3 regions of the Mesorhizobium sp. L-8-10 genome follow, and region 2 is predicted to be linked to each of the others. Evidence: predicted binding sites of a transcription regulator. Region 2 holds the regulator's gene; each other region holds the start of a gene.
The links. Region 2 encodes PhoB, which activates phosphate uptake and scavenging genes when phosphate is short. Its sites were predicted from a motif close to TGTCATNNANCTGTCAT; they were not measured.

Region 1 (7,838 bases), 3.6 Mb from region 2:
CGGCGCCGACGGTTTCACCATCTTCGCCATCATGTCGATCATGATCACAGTCTCGCTCGTGCCCGTCTCGCTCGGCGACCGGTCGAACCCGGCGCCGCCGGAAAACGTGAAGCTCGATCTCGGCCGCGCCTGGCGCATCTCTCCCCTCGCGGCGATCGGCTGCATCGCAGTCGGCGTGACCAACAGCGCGTTCCGGACGCTGAGCCCGGTCTATGCCGAGCAGATCGGCATGTCGGTGACCGACGTCGTCACCTTCGTCAGCGTCGGCATCATCGGCGGGGCCATGATCCAATATCCGCTCGGCTATCTTTCCGATCGCCGGGACCGGCGCATGGTCCTGCTCGCGACAACCGGCTGCGCCATGGTGGCGGCCCTGGCGCTCGCATTCCTGGCCGGCAGCAACCCGCTCGCCAATTTCATCATCGTCTTTGTCTTCGGCTCCTTCGCGATGCCGCTCTATTCGCTCTCCGCCGCCCATGCCAACGACCGCGCCGACAAGGGCGAATTCGTGCTGGTGAACGCGGCACTCATGCTCTTTTATTCGTTCGGCGCGATTGGCGGGCCGCTGATCGCCTCGACCGTCATGCAGCGGCTGGGGCCGTCCTGGCTGTTCGTCTTCAGTGCCGTGGTCTACGCCGTCTTCATCCTGATCATCGTCTACCGCATGGGCGCGCGTCCCGGCGTCCCGGCCAGAAGCCGGAGCCGCTTCATCGCGCTGCTCAGGACATCGACCGTCTTTGCCCGGCTGGCCCGTCGGAACGGCGACGGCGACAAGGTCGAATAGCGCGCCAGAACCTCCCTCACCCGGCCAATGAGCGAGAAATGGGCCCTTGGCGGCTTGACGCAGGCGGCCCGGGCTGAAATGGAGAGACGTGATCGTTCCTGACTAAAGATTTTTCATGGAATTGATAAAAACTCAGAAAGAGCTCGAAAGCGCCATCATGGCGCTCGAAAAAGCGGAATTTGTCACCGTCGACACGGAATTCATCCGCGAAACGACGTTCTGGCCTGAGCTCTGCCTCATCCAGATGGCAGCTCCCGGCGTGAACGCGCTGGTCGATCCGCTGGCCGAAGGCATCGATCTGAAGCCGTTCTTCGAGTTGATGGCGAACGAGGCGGTGACCAAGGTCTTCCACGCCGCACGCCAGGACATAGAGATCATCTTCCATCGCGGCGGACTGATCCCGCATCCGGTCTTCGACACGCAGGTTGCCGCCATGGTCTGCGGTTTCGGCGACAGCGTCTCCTACGACCAGCTCGTGCAGAAGATCACCGGCGCGCATCTCGACAAATCCTCCCGCTTCACCGACTGGCGGCACCGGCCGCTGTCCGACAAGCAACTCACCTACGCGCTCGCAGACGTCACCCACCTGATCGACGTCTACCGGCATCTCCGGGACGAGCTGGAGCGCGAAGGCCGCGCGCACTGGCTGAACGAGGAGATGGACGTCCTCACGGCGCGCGAGACCTATGACCCGCATCCGGAGGACGCGTGGAAGCGCCTCAAGATGCGCCTGAAGAAGCCGCACGAGCTCGCGGTCGTGCAGGCGGTCGCAGCCTGGCGAGAGCGTGAGGCACGCGAACGCAACGTGCCGCGCGGCAGGGTGCTGAAGGACGACGCCATATACGAGGTTGCGCAGCAGCAGCCACGCGACGCCACGGCACTGGCGCGCCTGCGCACCACGCCGAAGGGCTGGGAACGCTCCTCTGTCGCAACAGCACTGCTTTCGGTGGTGAATGCCGCACTCGAAATTCCCAAGGAGCAGATGCCGAAGCTGCCGAAGCCCCAGCAGACGCAGGAGGGATCGAGCGCTGCGGCGGAACTCCTGAAGGTGCTGCTGCGCCTGACAGCGGAAAAGGAAGGCGTCGCCGCCAAGGTGCTCGCTTCCGGCGACGATATCGACCGCATCGCCTCGGAGGGAGAAAAGGCGGACGTAGCTGCCCTGCATGGCTGGCGGCGCGAGGTGTTCGGCGAGCAGGCGCTGCGCCTCGTGCGCGGCGAGATCGCACTCAAATTCGAGCGGCGCAGGATCGCCGTCTTCGAAACCGGAACCTGAGAGAGACCGGACCTGACGGTCCCGCCTCCCCGTGCTCGTCAATCTCCCACGACCAGTTCCAGGTTTCGGCCGGTGAGTCTCGAGAGCTGCGCGAGACGCCCGGCCGGGCGTTCGCCGTTCAAGGCGGCGTGCAAACGCGGAATGACCAGGGCCAGCCCGCCGCCGGGGCGCGTCTCCCATTTCAGCGTCGGGATGACGCCTGGCATGGAGGCCGAAAAAAGATAGACGACCCGGAGCACCGCGCCCAGCAGCCGCGCCCGTTCAAGAAGGCGCGGCGTCGCCAGCGCCCGCATCTGCGGCGAGATGGCCTCGTCGAACACGCCCTCGTGGCGGAACATGTTGGCGAGCGCGATGAAGGCGCGGCCGGGGTGGTCAACCCCGATGAAGGACGCATGCGCGATGATGTTGAGCGACTGGGTGCCGCGATATTCAGGATGGGCGCGCCAGCCGATGTCGGCCAGCAGGCAGGCGGCGCGCCGGTAGCGCGCCTCGTCCTCGGTCTCGTCGACGCCGAAGGCCTGGAAGGCAGAGCCGGTCCACTCCGCGAGTTCATGCGCGTGGTTGACCGAGCGCGCCCGCAGCAAAGCCAGTTCCTCCGATGCGGAGATCAGCGGATCACTGCGCTGCTCTCCCGGTGACAGCAGGGAATAGAGGAAACCCTCGCGCACGCCCAGTGCGGAGATGATGATCTTCGACGGCTTCTGCGCGGCGATGATTTCCTGCAACACGGCCGCGCCATAGGGCAGAAGCGCACGACGGCTCTTCGAGACACGCTCGATGCCCCTGATCTTATCGAGATCGCCGCGCACGACCTGCTTCAGGAAGGTGGCCGAGCTCTCCACGCCCATCTCATAGTGGTGCATGACTGCAAGCGGATAGTCGATCGTGTTCATGTGCAGCCGGGCTAGGTTTCGCCAGGTGCCGCCGACCGCGTAGAAGGGCCTGCCCTGCCCGGCCTCCAGCAATTTCGCGCGGGTGAGTTCCTTGCGCGCGATGCGCGTCGCCGTGGCCGGGGAACTCTTCGACATGTCCTGCAGGCGCAGACCGCCGAGCGGCAAGGTAATGCCGTCGCCGATCGTCTCGCCTGATATGTCGACCAGTTCCAGGCTGCCGCCGCCGAGGTCGCCGGCGATCCCGTTTGCCGGGTGGAAACCGGAGATGACGCCCAGCGCCGAGTAATAAGCCTCCTCCCGTCCGCTGAGCACACGGATCTGCGTGCCCAGGATCTCTTCGGCCCGATGGATGAAGTCCATTCCGTTCTGTGCTTCGCGTGCGGCGGCCGTGGCGATCACAAAAAACTGCTCGGCGCCGGCCTGCTCGGAAAGGGCGCGAAAGCGGCGGAACTCCTCGACCGCTCGCTTCACGGCATCGGGATCGAGCTTTCCGGTCGTGACGATGCCGCGGCCGAGCCCGGCCAGCATCTTCTCGTTGAACAGGATGGTCGGCGAGCGTGCGATGCCCTCATAGATGACCAGGCGAATCGAATTGGAGCCGATATCTATGATGGATAGCGGCCGACGGTCCTGGAGCCGGCCCTGGGAATTTCCGATCATGCTTTGACGGCTGCGTTCGCTTTCTTCTGACGCTTGAACTGCGCGATGCGTTTGGGAGCATGGGACTTCAGCGCTCCGCCACGGCCGGACAGGCTCGGATTCGTCATGAAATATTCCTGCGCGTTGAACGGTTCCTCGCCTTCGTCCGGCACGACCCGGCGCGAGGTTCCGTCAGGCAATACTTCGAAACTTTGCTGATTGTCCATGATGTTTCCGAGCATGATCTGGCCCAGCACCTGCTCATGCACAGTCGGATTGGTGATCGGCACCAGCGTCTCGACCCGCCGGTCGAGATTGCGCGGCATCATGTCGGCCGAGCTGATATAGACGATGGCCTCGTCGGACGGCAGCCCATGACCGTTGCCGAAGCAATAGATGCGGCTGTGCTCGAGGAAACGGCCGACAATCGACTTGACCCGGATGTTCTCCGAAAGACCGGGCACCTGCGGCCGCAGACAGCATATGCCGCGCACCACCAGATCGATCTCCACGCCTGCGCTGCTCGCCTCGTAAAGAGCGTCGATCACGATCGGATCGACCAGGGAGTTCATCTTCATCCAGATGCGCGCGGGCCGCCCCTCCCGAACATGGCGCACCTCGTCGGCGACGTGGCCGAGGATTCGGCTCCTCAGCGTGTAGGGGGAGATGGCGAGCCGCATCTCCTGGGCAGGCTCGGCATAGCCGGTGATGAAATTGAAGATCTGCGCAACGTCGCGCGCAATCGTCGGATCGCAGGTGAAATAGGAAAGGTCGGTATAGATGCGGGCCGTGATCGGGTGATAGTTGCCGGTGCCGAGATGCACATAGTTGCGCAGCTTCTGGTCCTCGCGGCGGACGACCAGCGACATCTTGGCATGCGTCTTCAGCTCGATGAAGCCGAAAACCACCTGGACGCCGGCGCGTTCCAGGTCTCGCGCCCAGCGGATATTCGCCTCTTCGTCGAAGCGGGCCTTCAACTCCACCAGCGCCGTCACCGACTTCCCAGCCTCGGCGGCATCGATGAGAGCACGCACGATCGGGCTGTCGTTCGAGGTGCGATAGAGCGTCTGCTTGATGGCGACCACCTCCGGATCGGCCGCCGCCTGGCGCAGGAACTGCACGACGACGTCGAAGGACTCATAGGGATGGTGGACGACAATGTCCTTCTCGCGGACCGCCGCGAAACAATCGCCGCCATGCTCGCGGATGCGTTCGGGAAAGCGCGGATTGTAGGGCTTGAACTTGAGGTCGTCGCGGGCGACCGCCACGATTTCTGAGATCTGGTTCACCGCCAGCGGTCCCGTGAGCACGCTGATGCGCCCCGACGAGACCCCGAGTTCGCCGGCCACGAAGTCGCGCAGCACGTCGGGCATCACGCTGTCGAACTCGATGCGGATGACCGAGCCGCGGCGCCGGCGCTTCAGCGCCGTCTCGAACAGGCGAACCAGATCCTCGGCCTCTTCCTCGACCTCGATATCGCTGTCGCGAATGATGCGGAACGTGCCCGAGCCCTTCACCTCGTAACCGGGGAAGAGCTTGCCGATGAACAGGTTGACCGTCTCCTCCAGCGTGATGAAGCGCACTGCGGACTTGCGGTCGGGCAGGCGGATGAAGCGCCTGAGCGCCACGGGAAGGCGCAGCAGTGCCGTCATCTCCTCGCCGTTCTTCAAATGCCGCAGTTGCAAGGCGATCGAGAAGCCGAGATTGGGAATGAAGGGGAAGGGATGCGCCGGATCGATCGACAGCGGCGTGAGCACGGGGAAGACGGAATCGAGGAAATGTTCCTCGAGCCACGCCTTGTCGTCGCGGCTCAACGCATCGGCACCGATGCTCTGGATGCCCTCGCTCTTGAGCAGGTCCATCAGCTTCGAGAGGATCTTCTGCTGGTCCTCCTGCAGCCGTTCGACCTCGCGCAGCACCTGGTCGAGCTGCTGTTCGGGCGTTCGCCCGTCCGGGCTCTTCATGGCGATGCCTTCGCGCACCTGCCCGGCGAGCCCCGCCACGCGCACCATGAAGAACTCATCCAGATTGGCGGCTGATATCGATAGGAACCGCACCCTTTCGAGAAGCGGATGGCTCGCGTTCTGCGCCTGTTCCAGGACACGGCGATTGAACTGGAGCCAGGAGAACTCGCGGTTCACGAAACGGTCCGGATTGCCTTCGGGGCCGCCCGGAGCTGCTGCGACGGTGACGAACTCGGTCTGGATAGGCTTCAATTCGGTCATCTGACGTGGTTCCCCTCGCCGGCTTTCCGCAAGCCGGCTGACTTCAAGAGCAATCTATCTCCTGACAGTGTTTTGCGACAGTTTGATTTCATGCCGCTTGCATTGGATGCTCATATGATACAAACCGGCGGCGATTTCGTGATCGCCCGCAGCGATCATTCCGGAGGTTTTTCCATGGCCGGTGGCTCAATCCCACATTTCCAGAACGATGCCGGGCATCCGGTCATCACGATCGGCGTCAGGGAGTTCATGTGCGTGGGGGCCGACGCGCCCTTCGACCACCCGCATGTGTTCCTCGACATGGGCAGCGACGCGGAAAAGGTCTGCCCCTATTGTTCGACGCTGTTCCGCTACGACCCGTCCTTGAAGGCGAACGAAACCCGTCCGGAAGGCTGCATCTACATCGAACGTGCCGCCTGACCAGGCGGACCGTCGGCCGATACGGCGATGACGGGGCAAGCCAGGCGGATCATCGTCGCGGGGGCGGGTATAGCCGGCCTGACCGCGGCGCTCGCCTTCGCGGCTCGGGGCTGCTTCGTCGAGATTTATGAACGCGCGCCGCGCCTCGAAGAGGCCGGCGCCGGACTTCAGCTTTCGCCGAATGCGACGCGCATCCTTGCATCGCTCGGCGTTATCGATGCCCTGAGCCCCTTGGCCGTGCGGCCCGAAGCGGTGGTTCTGCGCGATGCGCGCACTCTGCGCGAAGTGACCCGGGTTCCGCTCGGAGGCGGCGCGGAACGGCGCTGGGGCGCCCCCTATCTCGTCGCCCACCGCGCCGACCTGCAGGGCGCCTTGCTGGCGCGCCTGCGGAGCAACGACAACATCAAGCTCGCGACCGGCGCCGTCGTCAGTGGCTTCGCGTCCCGGCCGGACGGCGTCACCGTCGCTGTCGAACGGGGCGGCACGACCGAAGAGATTTCGGGCGAATTGCTCGTCGGAGCCGACGGCGTCTGGTCCTCGATCCGCGAACTCACCGGGGCGAACGGCAAGAGCCGGTTCGCCGGAGACGTGGCCTGGCGCAGCACTCTGCGCGCGGAAAGCCCCGCCGGCCGCGCCTTCCAGTCGATCGCGCGCTCCGACGTTGTGACGGCCTTCATGCACCGTTCCGTCCACCTGATCGCCTATCCCGTCCGCGGCGGTAGCGCCGTCAACCTCGTCGCGCTCGCAAAGGGCCAGGCTTTTGCAAAGATCCGCCCGGAAGCCGCAGACCCCGACGGGCTCGCGGCAGCCTTGCGCGGCACCGCCCCCGGCATAGCTCGGCTGGCGCAGGAGGCCGGTCCCTGGACCTTGTGGCCGCTTCATACCGTTGCCCCTGCTGCGCAGTGGACAGCCGCCGGCCGGGTGGTCCTGATCGGTGACGCGGCGCACGCCATGACACCCTTCGCCGCTCAGGGTGCCGCAATGGCAATCGAAGATGCCGCAACGCTCGCGGCCTTCGTCGCGGCCGCGCCCGCCGATATGGGCGGGGCATTGGCGCGATACGAGGCGATCCGCCGCCCCCGCATCGCGCAGGTTTCGAAGCGCGGCGCGCTCAATCGCTTCACCTGGCATGCCTCGGGACCGGTCGCCCTCGCCCGCAATCTCGTCCTGGCGGTGCTTCCCGGCGCGAAGCTCGCAGCCGATCTCGACTGGCTCTATGGCTGGACGGTCCCAGAAGCGGAGAGTTAGCCGTCAGGCGTCTGCCGGGCCCCGATCGTGCGGAGCGAGCTATGTAGAGGGCCATAGGAAGCGGGTCGATGAGAAATCACACCGACTGCAGAATAGCCCAGCGTGTCGTCCGAGCCTTCGGTTGTGCATGCATGGGCAGCAAGCAACTTGAGACGACGGAGGCGCCGACGGGATCGGCGCTTCCGTGGGGGCGACGCCTACCGCTTCGGCTCGAAAACCGTATTCGATTTTCGGGAAGCACGATGCGTCGGCTCAAAGTGATGGAGCGTCCCTTGCGCGTCCGAATGGACGCGCGGCGCCCTAATGCAGGATCTGGCTGAGGAACAGCTTGGTCCGCTCGTGCTTGGGATGGTCGA
Region 2 (7,838 bases):
AAACCCAGTGTGCCGATGACGGCTTCGCCATAGTTGAGGCCGATGCGAATATCGAAATCGATGCCATACATCGAGGCAAAGAACGGCTTCAAACGATCGACCGTCGCAAGGGTCTGAAGCGCCGCATTCACGGCGCGAAGCGGGGCGTCGGGCTGGTCGTCGACACCGAATATCGCCATCAGTCCATCACCGATGAAGTTGTCGATGAAACCGTCATTCTGCTCGATAATCTCGCCGACCTGCGCGAAGTAGCGATTGAGCAGATACATCACGTCATAAGGCGAAAGCCGCTCCGACAGCGACGTGAATCCGACGATGTCGCTGAAGAAGATCGCAACACGTTTCGACTCGCCGGATCGCGTCGCAGCGGAATCGCAAAGCTGGCTGGTCATCATCAGATCGGTTTCGTCCAGCACCAGGCGCCGGACGCGAAGCTCGCCTTGCGGCCTGAGCTGACAGGCCAGCCGAACCTCGTCCGCCAGTCTCAAGCGGTCCGCCATCGAAGTCTCATTTGCATTTCGGTGCGGACAAGCCTCGAGGCCATCGAGAACCCATACACGGCAGGTCGAGCATTTCGCGCGGCCGCCGCACGCGTGGGCAAACGGCACACCCGACCTGAGAGCCGCCTCGAGCAAGGTCTCGTCGGCGCCCACCTCGATATCCGTCTGGTCAGGTAGAGCGGTTACTTTGGTCATGGTCCCGGACACCGCCAGCCGCGCAGTCGGCAATGCATTGTAGCACCAATCGGCCCGGACAATCGAATCATGCACAGCTCGGGCCGAACGAAGCCGAGACCGTTGGTCACAAAGGCCTGAGAAGGAGATGATACTGGTATCCACCGGAGAACTGATACCAACGGCACTGGATGTCGACGCATCCGGTTGGGCGCTCACGCATCAATCCCCGGCGGATGCTCAGCATCCACCTGACCTCGATCGCTGGCGCGGCCCTCCAAGCGGGCGCGGCCACGCGGTTCAACGGTCGCTATCATCGACCGTTGCCATAGGAACGACCTTCAGGCTCCGGCCCCGCAACAACCGCCCGCGCCACCTGAAACGCCGCGGCTCTGCATGATGCCCGCCGCCAGCTTCGCTTGACCTGAAGCCCTGCGGTCCAGGCCGCCGCCAACCTTGCGCATGAGGAGGCGGATGTCGTCCGGCTCATGGCCGTCGGCGATCATGACCTGCCGAATGATCGGCTCGTTGAGCAGTTCGTCGAGCGTGGGCTCGCGCTGATGCATCGTGCTGCTCCATCTGCTTAGATCGCCGGAACCATAAAACGGAACTGTAACCCAATGATGTCATCGGCAGTCTTTTATGTTTCATCGTGCCGGTCTCAGTGCCTGGCGCCGGCAACATCATCGTCGCCATGTTCCGGGTGCTGCCGCGCACTTGAGCGGATTCGAGGCAACGGCCTGGCTTAGGCGTGCATGCTTGCGCCCTTGGTGATCTTGTCGACGATCTTCTTGTCGGCGCGAAGGGCAATGCCTGCCACCTTGGCATCGTCGGGCCCGAAAGTTGCAAAGACGGCGCGGTTGGCGGCATCGTGGCCGGTGGCGAACATTGCGTCGACATAGAGGGAGGTCGTGATCCCCCGCTCCAGCGAACGACGGTGGATCTGGCTCATGGTCGCCGCATCGGCGGACAGAACGATAACCGGCTGGACGGACATGGGGTTGTAGCGATTGCCATCGCGATCCACATATTCGTCGCCGATCATCTCGGGAGCTCGGAAGGAAAGGCCGGTGGTGAGGAAGGCCGTGACGTTCAGCTTCTGCCACACGGCAAGGTCACTGCGCAGGACGATGGCGACTTTGGTCTGGAACATGGATCGTATCACCGCTGGGAAGATGGCAAGATGTCTCCCGATCTAGGCTGGAACGAACAATCCGGTCTTGAACGTTTGTGCGGGCGCACCGACGAGGGCGGCATCGTGCCGGCACCGCCCTTCCCCGGCCTGGAGCGCATCGACGCCAAGTTCTTCGGCAACGCCTTCGAGCCTCATCGCCACGACACCTATGCGATCGGCGTGACCTTGCACGGCGTTCAGACATTCCGCTACCGGGGCGAGGTCCGAAACAGCCTGCCGGGCCAGGTGATCGTGCTGCATCCCGACGAGATGCATGACGGCGGCGCCGCGACCGATGCCGGACTTCACTATCGCATACTCTATCTCGAGCCCGCCCTGTTGCGGCGAAGCCTGGCAGCGAGCTGTGCCCCGCTGCCTTTCGTCCGCGACCCCGTCGTCACCGATCGGCGGCTGCGCGAGACGCTGCTGCCCTGCCTCTCCGATATCGAGGGCGAACTCGACGAATTGGCCGTCGTCCAACTCGTCACCGAGTTGGCGGACGGCCTGTCGCGCCATGCCGATGGACCCGCCCCTTCCAGGATCACCCTCGATGTCCCCCGGCTGGAGATGGCACGCGACTATCTGGAAGCCAATCTCGACCGTGTCGTGCGCTCCGACGCGCTGGAGGGCGTGACCGGACTCGACCGGTTCAGTCTGGCGCGGCAGTTCCGCGCCTTTTTCGGGACCAGCCCGCACCGCTACCTGCTGATGCGGCGGCTGGCGCGGGCAACCGCCCTCATCCAGGCTGGAGAGAACCTGGCCGATATCGCGGCCAGGACCGGCTTTGCCGACCAGAGCCACCTGAACCGTCAGTTCAAGAAGGCGTTCGGTGTCACGCCCGGCCGGTGGGGCGCCCTGACGCGGGCCCGACGGCAATCGCCGGCCCGCGCTGGAGCAGCATTTCCGCCTTTCTTCGAAAAGCCGAGACGCCCTGACTCATTGTTGTCACGCAATTCCGGACGCAAGACCGCTGCGCACTCTTGCTGGAATTGCTCCAGCGGGGACGTCACGCCTCGTTGATGGCGTAGCCGGCGCCGCGGATGGTGCGGATCACATCGGGCATGCGGGCCGTATTGACCGCTTTGCGCAGGCGGCCGACATGCACGTCGACGGTGCGCTCGTCGATATAGATCGTTTCGCCCCAGACATTGTCGAGCAACTGGCTGCGCGAGAAGACGCGCCCGGGATGCTGCATCATGAACTCGAGCAGGCGGAACTCGGTCGGGCCGAGCTTGATCTCGCTCTTCTTGCGATAGACCCGGTGCGCTTCGCGGTCGAGCACGATGTCGCCAACCTTGAGCACCGTCGACAGCACTTCGGGCTTGGCCCTGCGCAGCAAAGCACGAACCCGGGCGACGAATTCCGGCGTCGAGAACGGCTTCACCAGATAGTCGTCGGCCCCGGTCGAAAGGCCACGCACCCGGTCGCTCTCCTCGCCGCGCGCCGTCAGCATGATGATCGGCAACCGCTCGGTCTCCGGACGCATCCTCAATCGCCGGCAGAGCTCGATGCCCGACACGGCGGGGATCATCCAGTCGAGGACCAGAAGGTCGGGTACGTTTTCCTGCAGCCGGAGCTCGGCTTCATCGCCGCGATTGATGACCTCGACCTGATAGCCTTCGGCTTCCAGGTTGTAGCGCAGGAGCACGCATAGCGGCTCCTCGTCTTCCACGACCATGATCTTGGGGGCAATCATGCGGGTCGGATCTCCTCGGTATTCTTGCGGTCAAGCCTTTCTCATTCGGCGACTGTCGTCGAGGTTTCGTCGTGTTTCGGCCGCTGCACCGGAAGCTGCTCTCCCGTCATGACGAAATAGGCGTTCTCGGCGATATTGGTGACATGGTCGCCGATGCGCTCGAGGTTCTTGGCGCAGAACAGGAGATGCGTGCAGGCCGTGATGTTGCGCGGATCTTCCATCATATAGGTGAGGAGCTCGCGGAACACGGCAGTGTACTGGACGTCGATCTTCTCGTCGTCTGCCCGCAGCTTCATCAAGGCCTGGGCGTCGTCGGCGACATAGTGGTCGACGACACCGTTGACCTGACCCAACACCATGCCCGACATCGCCTCGATCGAATGCGACAGGCCGCGCGGCGCGACGCTCTGGCCGACTGCGCCCACCCGCTTGGCGATGTTCTTGGCGAGATCGCCGATGCGTTCAAGGTCGGCGGCCATGCGGATCGCGCCGACCACCGCACGGAGGTCCTGCGCCATGGGCTGGCGCTTGGCGATCAGCGTGATGGCACGATCGTCGAGCTCACGCTGCTTTGCGTCCATCACGGCGTCGTCGGAGATCACACGCTGTGCCAGCGCCGTGTCGGAGTTGAGCAGCGCCCTGGTGGAGCCCTGCACCATCGACCCCGCAAGGTCCCCCATGTCGCGGATCAGCCGGTCGACATGATCGAGTTCGTCGTCGAAAGACGTGACGGTATGTTCACCCATGATCCTGTCCTCGTTGTCCTTCCGCCCGCCGCTTACCCGAAGCGGCCGGTGATGTAGTCTTGTGTGCGCTTGTCGTCGGGGTTGGTGAACATCTTGTCGGTGGGGCCCTCCTCGACCAGATAGCCGAGATGGAACATGGCCGTGCGCTGCGAGACGCGGGCGGCCTGCTGCATCGAGTGCGTGACGATGACGATCGTATAGTTCTCGCGCAGTTCGTCGATCAGCTCTTCCACCTTGGCGGTGGCGATCGGATCGAGCGCCGAGCACGGCTCGTCCATGAGGATCACCTCGGGCGACACCGCTATGGCGCGCGCGATGCACAGACGCTGCTGCTGGCCGCCGGAAAGGCCGGTTCCGGGCTCGCCGAGCCGGTCCTTGACCTCGTTCCAGATCGCAGCCTTCTGCAGGCTCCGCTCGACAATGCCGTCGAGGTCGGCCTTGTTCTTGGCGAGACCATGGATGCGCGGTCCGTAGGCGACGTTCTCGTAGATCGACTTCGGAAACGGATTGGGCTTCTGGAACACCATGCCCACCCGCGCCCGCAGTTCGACGACGTCGATCCTGGGATCGTAGATATCCTCGTCGTCGAGCGTGATTTTGCCGCTGACGCGGGCGATGGGGATAGTGTCGTTCATGCGGTTGAGGCAGCGCAGGAAGGTCGACTTGCCGCAGCCCGACGGCCCGATCAGAGCGGTCACCTCATTGCGGCGGATGTCGAGATCCACGTCGAAGAGCGCCCGTTTCTCGCCGTAGTGGACGGAAACCTTGTCGCCCTTCATCTTCACGGCGGGCGCATCGGCACCCTGCGTCAGCTTCTTTTCCACGGCTGCCTCGGTCAAGATGTTCATCTCACTACTCCCTTACCAGCGGCGTTCGAAGCGTTTGCGCAGGATCACGGCCACTGCGTTCATGATAACCAGGAAGCCCAGCAGGATCAGGATCGCGGCTGAGGTTTTTTGCTGGAAACCCGGCTCGGGGAAATCGGCCCACATGAAGATCTGCACGGGCAGGATCGTCGCCGGATCGGTGAAGCCGCCCGGGATGTCGACGATGAAAGCGACCATGCCGATCATCAGGAGCGGTGCTGTCTCGCCGAGCGCATGCGCCATGCCGAGGATCGTCCCGGTCATGATGCCGGGCATCGCCAGCGGCAGCACATGGTGGAAAACCGTCTGGACCTTGGAGGCGCCGATGCCGAGCGCCGCCTCGCGGATCGACGGTGGCACGGCGCGGATCGAGGCGCGCGAGGCGATGATGATGATCGGCAGCGTCATCAGAGCCAGCACCATGCCGCCGACCAGCGGCGCCGAACGCGGGAGGCCGAAGAAATTCAGGAACACGGCGAGGCCGAGCAGACCGTAGACGATCGACGGCACGGCGGCGAGATTGTTGATGTTGACCTCGATGAAATGCGTCCAGCGGTTCTTCGGCGCGAATTCTTCCAGATAGATCGCCGCGGCGACGCCGATCGGGAACGAGATCGCCAGAGTCACCACCATGGTGAGAAACGAGCCGACGATCGCGCCCCAGACGCCGGCAAGCTCAGGCTCGCGGCTGGCTCCGGTGAAGAAGAAGACGGAGTTGAACCGGCTTTCGACGAGGTTCTCGGCCTTCAGCGCGTCGAGCCAGACGATCTCCTTGTCCGAGATCTTGCGGGAGCTTTCGGGCATGTCGATGACACGAAGCGACGCTGCGCCGTTCGACGCAGGCGCCGTACTGGAAAGCTTGCGCAGAACCAGGCCCTTGGCGGTGGCGCCGCCGGCCGCGCCCTTGGCGAGGCTCTCGAGCTTCACAGTGCCGCCATTGAGCCCGACGAGCAGCGACGACGCGCCGCTGGTCAGTCGAAGCGTGTTGCCTTCTCCTTCGGTCGCTCCGGCGCTGCGGGCGATCGACAGGATGGCATCGCTCGAAAACGCCAGGTCGATGTCGCCGCTGTCGGCCGACGGGGTGACGTCACCCGCCAAGGGGTCGATGCTGCCCTTCGCGGCGAGCAGGCCCTTGAGATAGAGATCGGCGAAATCGTCGAGCGGCACGGCGAAGTCGACGGTCTTGCCAAGCATCGACGGATCGGCGGCAATGTCCTGGCGCAGGAATACTCCGGCGCCGGTCGAGGCCAGGCCCCGCATCAGCCTGCGGTCCTGGCGGCTTGTCGCGTCGGGGATCTTGGCTTCGAGCGCATCATGGATGATGCCGTCGTAGTTGACCTCGCCGAGCTTGGCAGGGTCGACCTTGGCCGCCGACAGATCCAGCGGCAGGACGAGATAGTTCATCCGCAGCGCCGGGAGCGCCTGGATGACGATCGTCGACAGAAGCAGGACGAGAAAGAAAGCCGCGAGCCCTACCGCGCCGGCGCCCATCCACTTGAAGCGCTGCTCGGTGGCGTAACGCCTCTTCAGACGAGCCTTCGCCGCATCGTCGGTGTGGATGCTGGTCGGACGGGCGACGGCGCCGGGTAAAACGGTCGTATCAGTCATATTGCTCTCGGTACTTTTGGACGACGCGGAGGGCGACGATGTTGAGGGCAAGCGTGATGCAGAACAGCACAAGGCCGAGCGCGAAAGCGGCAAGCGTCTTGGCGCTGTCGAATTCCTGGTCGCCGACCAGGAGCGTGACGATCTGCACCGTGACGGTCGTGACGGCTTCGAGCGGATTGATGGTGAGATTGGCAGCAAGACCGGCGGCCATGACCACGATCATCGTCTCGCCGATCGCACGGCTTACGGCGAGCAGCATGGCCGAGACGATGCCGGGAAGCGCGGCCGGCAGCACCACCTTGCGGATCGTCTCCGACTTGGTCGCGCCGAGCCCGGCCGAACCGTCGCGAAGCGACTGGGGCACCGCATTGATGACGTCGTCCGAAAGCGACGAAACGAAGGGGATGATCATGATCCCCATGACGACACCGGCGGCGAGTGCCGATTCGGAGGCCACGCCAAGGCCGATGCTTTCGCCTAGCCCGCGGAAGAACGGCGCAACCGTCAAGGCTGCAAAGAAGCCGTAGACGACGGTCGGGATACCCGCCAGGATTTCCAGGACGGGCTTGGCGACGGCACGAACTTGCTTCGACGCATAGTCGGAGAGATAGATCGCTGCCATCAGCCCGATGGGCGCCGCGACCAGCATGGCGATGAAGGTGATGAGCAGCGTGCCGACGAACAGGGGAACCATGCCGAAAATTTCGGCGTTGGCCTCTCCTGCCTCCGCCCCGGCACCGGTGAACGCGCTCTGCGGGCTCCAGTGGGTGCCAAAAAGGAACTTGTAGAACGGCACCTGCTCGAAGAAGCGGAAGGATTCGAAGATCAGGGAGAGAATGATCCCGATCGTCGTCAGGATTGCGACAGCCGAACAGGCGATCAGCGCGATACGGACAACGCGTTCCACGACGTGCCGGGCGCGGAAAGCCGGCACGATCCGGGAATACGCAAGAAAGAAACCTGCGGCCGCAAGCAGGACCGAAAGCGCGACGATGATCCAGCTGCTGGTGGCATGGGCCGACCTGTACACCGCCGCCGCCGCCTCCTTGGTCGCGTCGCTGAAGCCGGCGACGC
Region 3 (7,838 bases), 2.5 Mb from region 2:
TCGGCCGCGCCTTGGCAGCAACAGCCGATCCCGGAGATGGTTCTTCTGACAACGGGACTGTCGGGGAGGAGACAGCTGGAGTGGAGGCCGTCCTGGCCGCCGGTTGCCCGTTGTCGATAAGACCGAACAGCACGGTGACGGCGCCAGCGATGAGGCTGCAATTGACATAGAGGGTAAGGATGTCGCCGGTCGCGGTGGTGGGCTCGTCGAAGATCGCCATGTTGAGCAGCACCACGATCGCCGTCACCGGGAGCCCGGCCGTCAGCCCGGCAAGCGCGATTCTCACCGGCCGGTTCCCGACATCTCCGAGCAGGAAGTGGAAAAGCAGGCCGATGGACAGATAGCCGGCGAGGAAGGTGGCCAGCGCCGTGGCGAACCAATAGGCGAGGCGCGGCGCCAGAGCGAGGTGTTCATAGGTGTCGAACGGGCCGGCGACGCCGAGCACGATCGACACGGCAACGATCACGCCCCAGAAGCGCGGCGCGACGATCAGAACCTGCATTCTACGAAGCGCGAATTGCAGAATCCCGTCCTTCACGTACCCGACCGTCCGTTTGCGAAGATGCCTTTGATGCCGAAGCACCCGCCCGTCATGGTGCCGCCGACAAAGGGCCTGCGGCAACCGGGTCCTGGACGCAGATAGCCCGAGCGCTCGGGCGCTTCAACATGTCGGGAGAATTCGATGACGCTCCAGCCGCTCCTCGAGGCGCAGCCGGCGATCCAGATCCATGCTTTCGCCGCAATATCGGCCTTCCTGCTCGGCGCGGTGGTGCTGTTCCGCCGCAAGGGCGACAAGCTGCACCGGCTCGGCGGCCGCGTATGGGTGGCGCTGATGCTTGTGGTGGCGCTGTCCTCCTTCTTCATCCATACGATCCGGCTATGGGGCGTCTGGAGCCCGATCCACCTCTTGTCGATCGGCACGCTCCTGTCGCTGGCCTACGCGGTCCGCAAGGTTCGCGGCGGCGACGTCGTCGCGCATGCCGCAGCCATGCGGACCACCTATGTCGGCGCTCTCATCGTCGCCGGCGCCTTCACGCTGGCGCCCGGGCGAATCATGAACGAGGTCGTCTTCGGAAGGGCAGGTTCTGCCGACGCCGCGGGCTCGGGAGTAGCGGCGAGCCATCAAGGACCGACCGTTGTCGGCATCGTCACCCTCACGCCGCTCTGGGTCTGGCCGCTGCTTCTCTATGTTCTTTATGCCGGCTGGGAGGCGACCAGGGACCGTGTGGTCGCGCCCTGGCGACCGCTCGTGATGCCCGCTGTGGCCGCCGGCCTCGCGCTCCAGGAACTGTTCTCGCCAGGCCTTTCGCTTGCGGGTCTGGCCGCCTTTGCCGTCGGCGCGGCGGGCGGGAGCGTGGCCGGCCTTGTGCTCGGCCGACGTCGGCCCGCGGAGCGGCGTGGCGACGGCAGGTTGGCGCTCAAGGGCGACTGGGTTCCGCTCCTGCTGCTTCTTGGCATCTTTGGCCTGCGTTATGCGATCGGCGTCGCCCTCGCCATCCATCCCTCCCTTGGCCAGGATATGGGGTTCCTCGTGGCAAGGTTCGCACTCACAGGGCTGTTTGCCGCCATGATGATCGCTTTGACCATCGCCGCGCTCCCTGCCGGGACGGTCCGCCTGGCCGGGCTGGCCGGCCGGGCGGTTCAGCCCTCTGCCGGCAAGTGAACGGCCGCGAGCTTGTCGGGATTGCGCACGACATAGATCGCCGCGATCAGTCCGTTCTCGTCGATCGCGAGCCCGACCGTCTGGTCGAGCTTCCCGCCGATATCGATCAGCAGGCCGGGCGCGCCGTTGATCGAAGCGGCGCGCATGCCGACCGCGCTCGGATCATAGAGCTTGTGGTAGAGGCCGAAGAGCAGTCGCGCCACCTTGTCCTGTCCGGTAACGACGTTGAGCGCCGAACGCGCTCTGCCGCCGCCGTCCGAAACGAACTCGACGTCGCGCGCGAGCAGTTGCTTCAAGGGGCCGAGATCGCCGGTCTCGGCGGTGCGGGCGAAGCCGGCGACGAAGCTGTCGACGTCCTGCTGCCTGGCCTGGAAGCGCGGGCCGCCGCTCCTCAGCATCTTGCGGGCGCGTGACGCCATCTGCCGGCAGGCGGCCGGCGAGCGCTGAAGCGTCTCGGCGATCTCGTCGAAGGACAACTCGTAGAGATCGTGCAGGAAAAGCGCCGCCCGCTCCAGCGGCGACAGCCGCTCAAGCGCCCGCATCACGGCGAAGGAGATGTCGAGCGCGACGTCGCCGGCATGTTCGTCGATGCTGCCGGCGGCTTCGACCAGCGGTTCCGGCAGCCAGGGACCGACATAGGTCTCGCGCCGTTTCTGCGCCGACTTCTGCCGGTCGAGGCAAAGATTGGTGACGATCCGCGAGAGGTAGCGCCCGGAATCGACGGGATCGGCAGATGCGGCGAAGCGCAGCCACGCGTCCTGCACGATGTCCTCTGCCTCGCTGACCGAGCCGAGATAGCGGTAGGCGAGCCGCAGCAGGCGCTTGCGCTGGCCGAGATAGGCGGCCAGCCTTTCGTCTTGCATACCGGCCTCGTCAGGATCCTGCACCCGCCTTCTCCAATGCCGCTGTTTCGGCGCGAAGCGCGGCGACGACCGGCTCGCAGGCGTTGCCATAGCCCATGCCGCGCTTGAAGAGCGGATAGAAGAGACCGGAAACCGTCGCTGCCGCAAGCCCGGCGATGCCCTGTCTGCCCCAGCGCCGCTCGCATTCGGCGGCGATTTCGGCAAGTTCGGGATCGTTGGCGATGATTGCCGCCGCGTAGCGCGCTGCCAGCTTCATGTCGGGCGGTGCACCGGGCGAGCCTGTGAGGAGATCCGCGACGTCGGCTCGGGCCACACCGGCCTCGACTGCCATATCCACGACAAGCCGCAGGCACGATCCGCAGTCCGCCCACTTCGTACCGGTCAGCTTGGCGGCAAAATAGACGTTGGCCGGCAGGCCGAAGCGATGGCGCGTGAAGCCGTTGGCGAGGCCGAGCTTCAAGGCGCCAACGGCGTCGATATCGGCGAGCTCGCGCATATAGGCCGTGTCGTATCCGTAACGATTTTCGAATTGCGCGAACTGGCGCTTGAGCAGGGCGGCGAGCATCACGCGGCCCTCCCGGCAGGCGTGGCGCCGGCGCGTCCGAGTAGCGCGCAGAACGGCAGGAAGCCGGGTACCAGGATGACGAGCGTGTCGCGAAGTGCCGCCGCCGGCGTCGTGCCGTGGGTGATCATCTCGACGAGATGCAGGCCGGCGTGACCGCCGAGGAAGACCAGCGCCGGAACAAGCACGGCGGTGCCACCGGTCTTGGCCGCGAGCCAGAGTGCCGCGGCCGAGGCAAGGAAACCGAGACCGATGTCGCGGATGAAGTGGGCGTTGGCCGGCCCGGTGTCGACGACGCCGGGAACGGCCGCATACCAGGCCTCCGGCATGGCCAGCATGAACAGGCCGTTGAGGCCGTGGTAGACGCTGAGAAGGACAAAAAGAAGACGCATGGCTCGATACCTCCATATCCTCCCGACGAGATAGGGTGGCCGTGTGTGACATCGCCGGCGAAATTATTCCGGAAGGCGACGTTGGTAGGCGATGACGCGATCGTGTTTCCGCAGGGCTTCCGCGCTCCGCTTTTCCGTCATCAAACTGTCAATGCCCGCCTTTATGCCGACCCCGAAACGCCCGCCGGGCGCTTCTACCCAGACATCGGAGAGGTCGAGGCAAATGAGCAAGCATCCGCACGAATTCCGCACCAGCCTGCTGGAAGAGAATGACGGTCCCGGCCACAATCCCACGGCGAACCCGACCATGGGCGAGATCATCGCCACGCGGTTCTCGCGTCGCGCGCTGCTGAAAGGCTCGCTCGCCGTCTCGGCGATCGCCGCGACCGTGTCGCCGATCGCCCTGATCACCGCCGACAATGCCCGCGCCGAAGGCGGCTCGGCCTTCACCTTCGCCGAAGTCGAGGCCGGCATCGACGAAAACCACCACGTTGCCGAAGGCTATGACGCGGACGTGCTTCTGCGCTGGGGCGATGCGGTGCTGGCGGACGCGCCGGAGTTCGATCCGAAGAACCAGACCGCCGAAGCCCAGGCCAAGCAGTTCGGCTACAACAATGACTATGTCGGCTTCATTCCGATCGATGGCTCGGCGACGCACGGCCTGCTGGTGGTCAACCACGAATACACCAACGAGCACCTGATGTTCCCCGGCATCGTCACGATCGCCGAAGGCAAGGTGAAGGTCGCCGACGCCGACCAGAAGCGCGTCGACATCGAGATGGCCGCCCATGGTGGCACCATCGTCGAGATCCGCAAGGTGGACGGCAAGTGGCAGGTCGTACGCGACGGCAAGCTCAACCGGCGCATCACCGCTGCCACCGAGATGGAGCTCACCGGCCCCGTCGCCGGCCATGACAGGGTGAAGACCAACGCCGACCAGACCGGCACCAGGGTGATCGGCACCGTCAACAACTGCGCCGGCGGCGTGACCCCCTGGGGCACCTACATCATGGCCGAGGAGAATTTCCACGGCTACTTCATCGGCGAACTGCCGGCCGGCCATGCAGAGGCCGCCAACTACGAACGCCTCGGGATTCCCGAGGGCGCCTATTCCTGGGGCCAGTTCTACGACCGCTACGACATCTCGAAGGAGCCGAACGAGCCGAACCGTTTCGGCTGGATCGTCGAGGTCGACGTCGAGGATCCGACGTCGGCGCCGAAGAAGCGCACCGCGCTCGGCCGCTTCAAGCACGAGGGGGCCGAGTCGATCGTCGCCAAGGACGGACGCGTCGTCTTCTATCTCGGCGATGACGAGCGCTTCGACTATGTCTACAAATTCGTGACGGCCGGCACCTACAATCCGTCGGACCGCGCCGCCAACATGACGCTGCTCGACGAGGGCACGCTTTTTGTCGCCAGGTTCTCCGAGGACGGCAGCTTCGAATGGATGCCGCTGGTCCACGGCCAGGGCCCGCTGACGGCCGAGAACGGGTTCGACAGCCAGGCCGACGTGCTGATCGAGACCCGCCGCGCGGCGGATCTGCTCGGCGCCACCAAGATGGACCGTCCCGAAGACGTGCAGCCCAACGGCGTCAACGGCAAGGTCTATGTGATGCTGACCAACAACACCAAGCGCAAGGACGAGCAGGTCGATGCCGCCAATCCGCGCGCCAAGAACGCCTTCGGCCACATCATCGAGCTGGCCGAGGAGGGCGGCGACTTCACGGCCGCCAAGGGCAAGTGGGAAGTGCTGCTGAAATGCGGCGATCCCGCCGTCGCCGAAGTCGGGGCGACCTTCTCGACCGGCACCTCGCCCAATGGCTGGTTCGGCATGCCCGACAATTGCGCGGTGGATGCCGCCGGCCGGCTCTGGGTCTCGACCGACGGCAATAGTCCCAAGGCGACCGGGCGCACCGATGGCTTGTGGGCAGTGGACACCGAAGGAGCGGCACGCGCCACTTCCAAGCTGTTCTTCCGCGTGCCCGTCGGCGCCGAACTCTGCGGCCCGCTGTTCACATCAGACGACGAGACCGCTTTCGTGGCGGTCCAGCATCCGGGCGACGGCGGTGAAGACTGGGAGAAATTCGGCCGGCCCTCCTACTACGAGGACCTGTCGACCCGCTGGCCCGACTTCAAGGACGACATGCCGGTTCGGCCGGCCGTTGTCGCCATCACCCGCAAGGGAGGCGGCAAGATCGCGGTCTAGCAACGAGGCGGAAACTAACGGTTTGGGGGCCGTCGCGGTATCGTGGCGGCCTTCATCTTATCGCGGGCCGCCGCATGGCGAGGGAAGCTCACGCGATTAGCGGGCGTCCGTTCACGGCCATCCAGGCATTGTAATAGGGAGGCTCGCCGGTCACTTCGCGTCCGAGCCAGGGCGGGAGGTCGCGATCGGCGACGGCTTCCGGCGTCTCCAGTTCCGCAAGCACGAGGCCAGCCAGGTCGCCGGCAAAGACGTCCACCTCATAGATCCGATCCCGATGCACCACGTGGTGGCGCGTCTTTTCGATCACGTGCCCGACCGCGAAGGCCAGCATCTCCTCGGCGTCCTCGATCGGGATAGCATATTCGAATTCGTCGCGCTCGCGGCCGTGATCGCCGAACTTGAGGGTCAGCATCGCTGAGGCCCCGTCGCGGATACGCACGCGAACGGAACGATCCGCCGAGGCGTCGAGATAGAACTGGCGGATTCGCACCACTTTCCCGACGCCGTCACGCCAGGCATCGTCCCTCACCAGAAACTTCCGTTCGATTTCCTTGGCCATGACGCCGAATAAAGCGTGCCGGGCAGGATCTTGCAACGGCCTTGACTTTAATCAATCGTTTGATTAAACTTGTGCAAGCCGAATTTAGAAGAAGGTTTGCCATGGATCCGGTTCCCGCCACCTCCGCGGAGCAGACGCGCCGGGCGCTTGTGCATGCCGCACTGAGGCTGTTCGGCGCAAAGGGTTTCGACGGCACGTCGACGCGCGACATTGCGTCGGCGGCCAACGCGAATATCGGTTCGATCGCCTATCATTTCGGTGGCAAGGAGGGGCTGCGCGCCGCCTGCGCCGCCTTCATCGTCGAGACCATCCGGTCGATCGCCAGTCAGGCCCTGTCGCCCGGCACGGAAGGGCCGATCGGAAAAGCGGCCGCGGTCGCACAGCTGAACGCGGCGATCGAACGCATGGTGGCTTTCGTGGTCGCGCAGCCGGCGGCGGGAGAGATCGTCCAGTTCGTCCTGCGCGAGCTCGCCCACCCCACCGCGGCGCTCGACACGATCTATGACGGGGTGTTCGAACCCTTGCACAGGCGCCTCTGCGGACTGTGGGCGGAAGCGACCGGCGAAGACGCCGAGAGCGAGGCCACCAAGATCGCGGTCTTCACCATGATCGGGCAGGTCATCTACTTCCGGATCGGACGGGAGGCGGTGCTGCGCCGCATGGGTTGGAAGGAGTTCGGCTCCCAGGAGGTGAGGGAAGTGACCTCGGCGGTCAAGGGCAATCTCGCGGCGATACTGGCCGCGAGGAAGGAACCGGGGCGATGAGCGTGCTGTGTTCGATCCCCTATGTCGCCATGCTGTTTTCAGCCTGCAACCCGGCGCCGCTCGCCGTCGGCTATGTCGAGGGCGACTATGTGCTGCTGGCTCCGATCGACGTGGCGCAGGTGCGCGAGGTTTCGGTCAAGCGCGGCGAGCGGGTCGAGGCCGGGGCGCCGATTGCAGCGCTTGAATCGGACGACGCGACGATCGCCGTGGCGCGTGCCGAGGCGGCGCTCGCCCAGGCCGAGGCGCAACTGGCGGATCTGCAGATCGGTCGCCGGCCGGACGAGATCGCCGTGCTCGAGGCGACGCTTGCCTCGGCCGTCGCGCAGTCCAACGAGGCCAAGCGGGTGCTGGCGCGCGCGGCCGATCTGTTCAAGCGCGGGATTGCCGCGCAAGCGCAGCTCGACGAGGCCAGAACCCAGGCGGAGGTCGCCGAAGCGGCCATAGGCCAGGCCAAGGCCAATCTTGCCGTGGCAAAGCTGCCGGCACGGCCGGAGGCGATAAAGGCGGCCGAGAGCGCGGTGAAACAGGCCCGCGCCGAGCTCGATACGGCGCGCTGGAAACTCAGCCAGCGCTCGATCACGGCGCCAGCCGCCGGGCGGATCGATGATGTCATCCGCAATCCGGGCGACATTGCGGGCCCTGCGGCGCCTGTGGCGTCGATGCTGCCCGACGGAGCGGTGAAGCTGCGCGTCTACATTCCCGAGGCGGCCTTCTCGAAGGTCGAGGTGGGCAAACTGCTCACGGTGAATTGCGACGGTTGCCCTCCGGGGCTCACGGCACGGGTGAGCTACGTCTCGCCCGACCCCGAATTCACGCCGCCGGTGATCTA

Region 1: a site for PhoB is predicted at 5,889-5,905, ahead of JN280_RS28315 (RNA degradosome polyphosphate kinase). Genes of this name have one in related genera too.
Region 3: a site for PhoB is predicted at 3,616-3,632, ahead of JN280_RS38885 (PhoX family protein). Genes of this name have one in related genera too.

What each region holds. Positions count from the first base shown of each region.
Region 1 covers NZ_AP023263.1:6,041,219-6,049,056, forward strand. Annotated here, with positions in the region: gene JN280_RS28300 (MFS transporter) at 1-784, shown strand, start outside; gene rnd (ribonuclease D) at 900-2,057, shown strand; gene ppx (exopolyphosphatase) at 2,096-3,610, opposite strand; gene JN280_RS28315 (RNA degradosome polyphosphate kinase) at 3,607-5,814, opposite strand; gene JN280_RS28320 (zinc-finger domain-containing protein) at 5,989-6,234, shown strand; gene JN280_RS28325 (FAD-dependent monooxygenase) at 6,262-7,482, shown strand; gene JN280_RS28330 (amino acid ABC transporter ATP-binding protein) at 7,783-7,838, opposite strand, start outside.
Region 2 covers NZ_AP023263.1:2,408,379-2,416,216, reverse strand. Annotated here, with positions in the region: gene JN280_RS11340 (adenylate/guanylate cyclase domain-containing protein) at 1-695, opposite strand, end outside; gene JN280_RS11335 (hypothetical protein) at 1,016-1,240, opposite strand; gene JN280_RS11330 (DUF2000 family protein) at 1,420-1,827, opposite strand; gene JN280_RS11325 (AraC family transcriptional regulator) at 1,858-2,868, shown strand; gene phoB (phosphate regulon transcriptional regulator PhoB) at 2,855-3,544, opposite strand; gene phoU (phosphate signaling complex protein PhoU) at 3,586-4,290, opposite strand; gene pstB (phosphate ABC transporter ATP-binding protein PstB) at 4,323-5,138, opposite strand; gene pstA (phosphate ABC transporter permease PstA) at 5,151-6,764, opposite strand; gene pstC (phosphate ABC transporter permease subunit PstC) at 6,757-7,838, opposite strand, start outside.
Region 3 covers NZ_AP023263.1:8,401,979-8,409,816, reverse strand. Annotated here, with positions in the region: gene JN280_RS38910 (LytTR family DNA-binding domain-containing protein) at 1-502, opposite strand, end outside; gene JN280_RS38905 (DUF6622 family protein) at 683-1,663, shown strand; gene sigJ (RNA polymerase sigma factor SigJ) at 1,642-2,550, opposite strand; gene JN280_RS38895 (hypothetical protein) at 2,537-3,094, opposite strand; gene JN280_RS38890 (hypothetical protein) at 3,091-3,480, opposite strand; gene JN280_RS38885 (PhoX family protein) at 3,704-5,686, shown strand; gene JN280_RS38880 (CYTH domain-containing protein) at 5,775-6,245, opposite strand; gene JN280_RS38875 (CerR family C-terminal domain-containing protein) at 6,347-7,009, shown strand; gene JN280_RS38870 (HlyD family secretion protein) at 7,006-7,838, shown strand, end outside.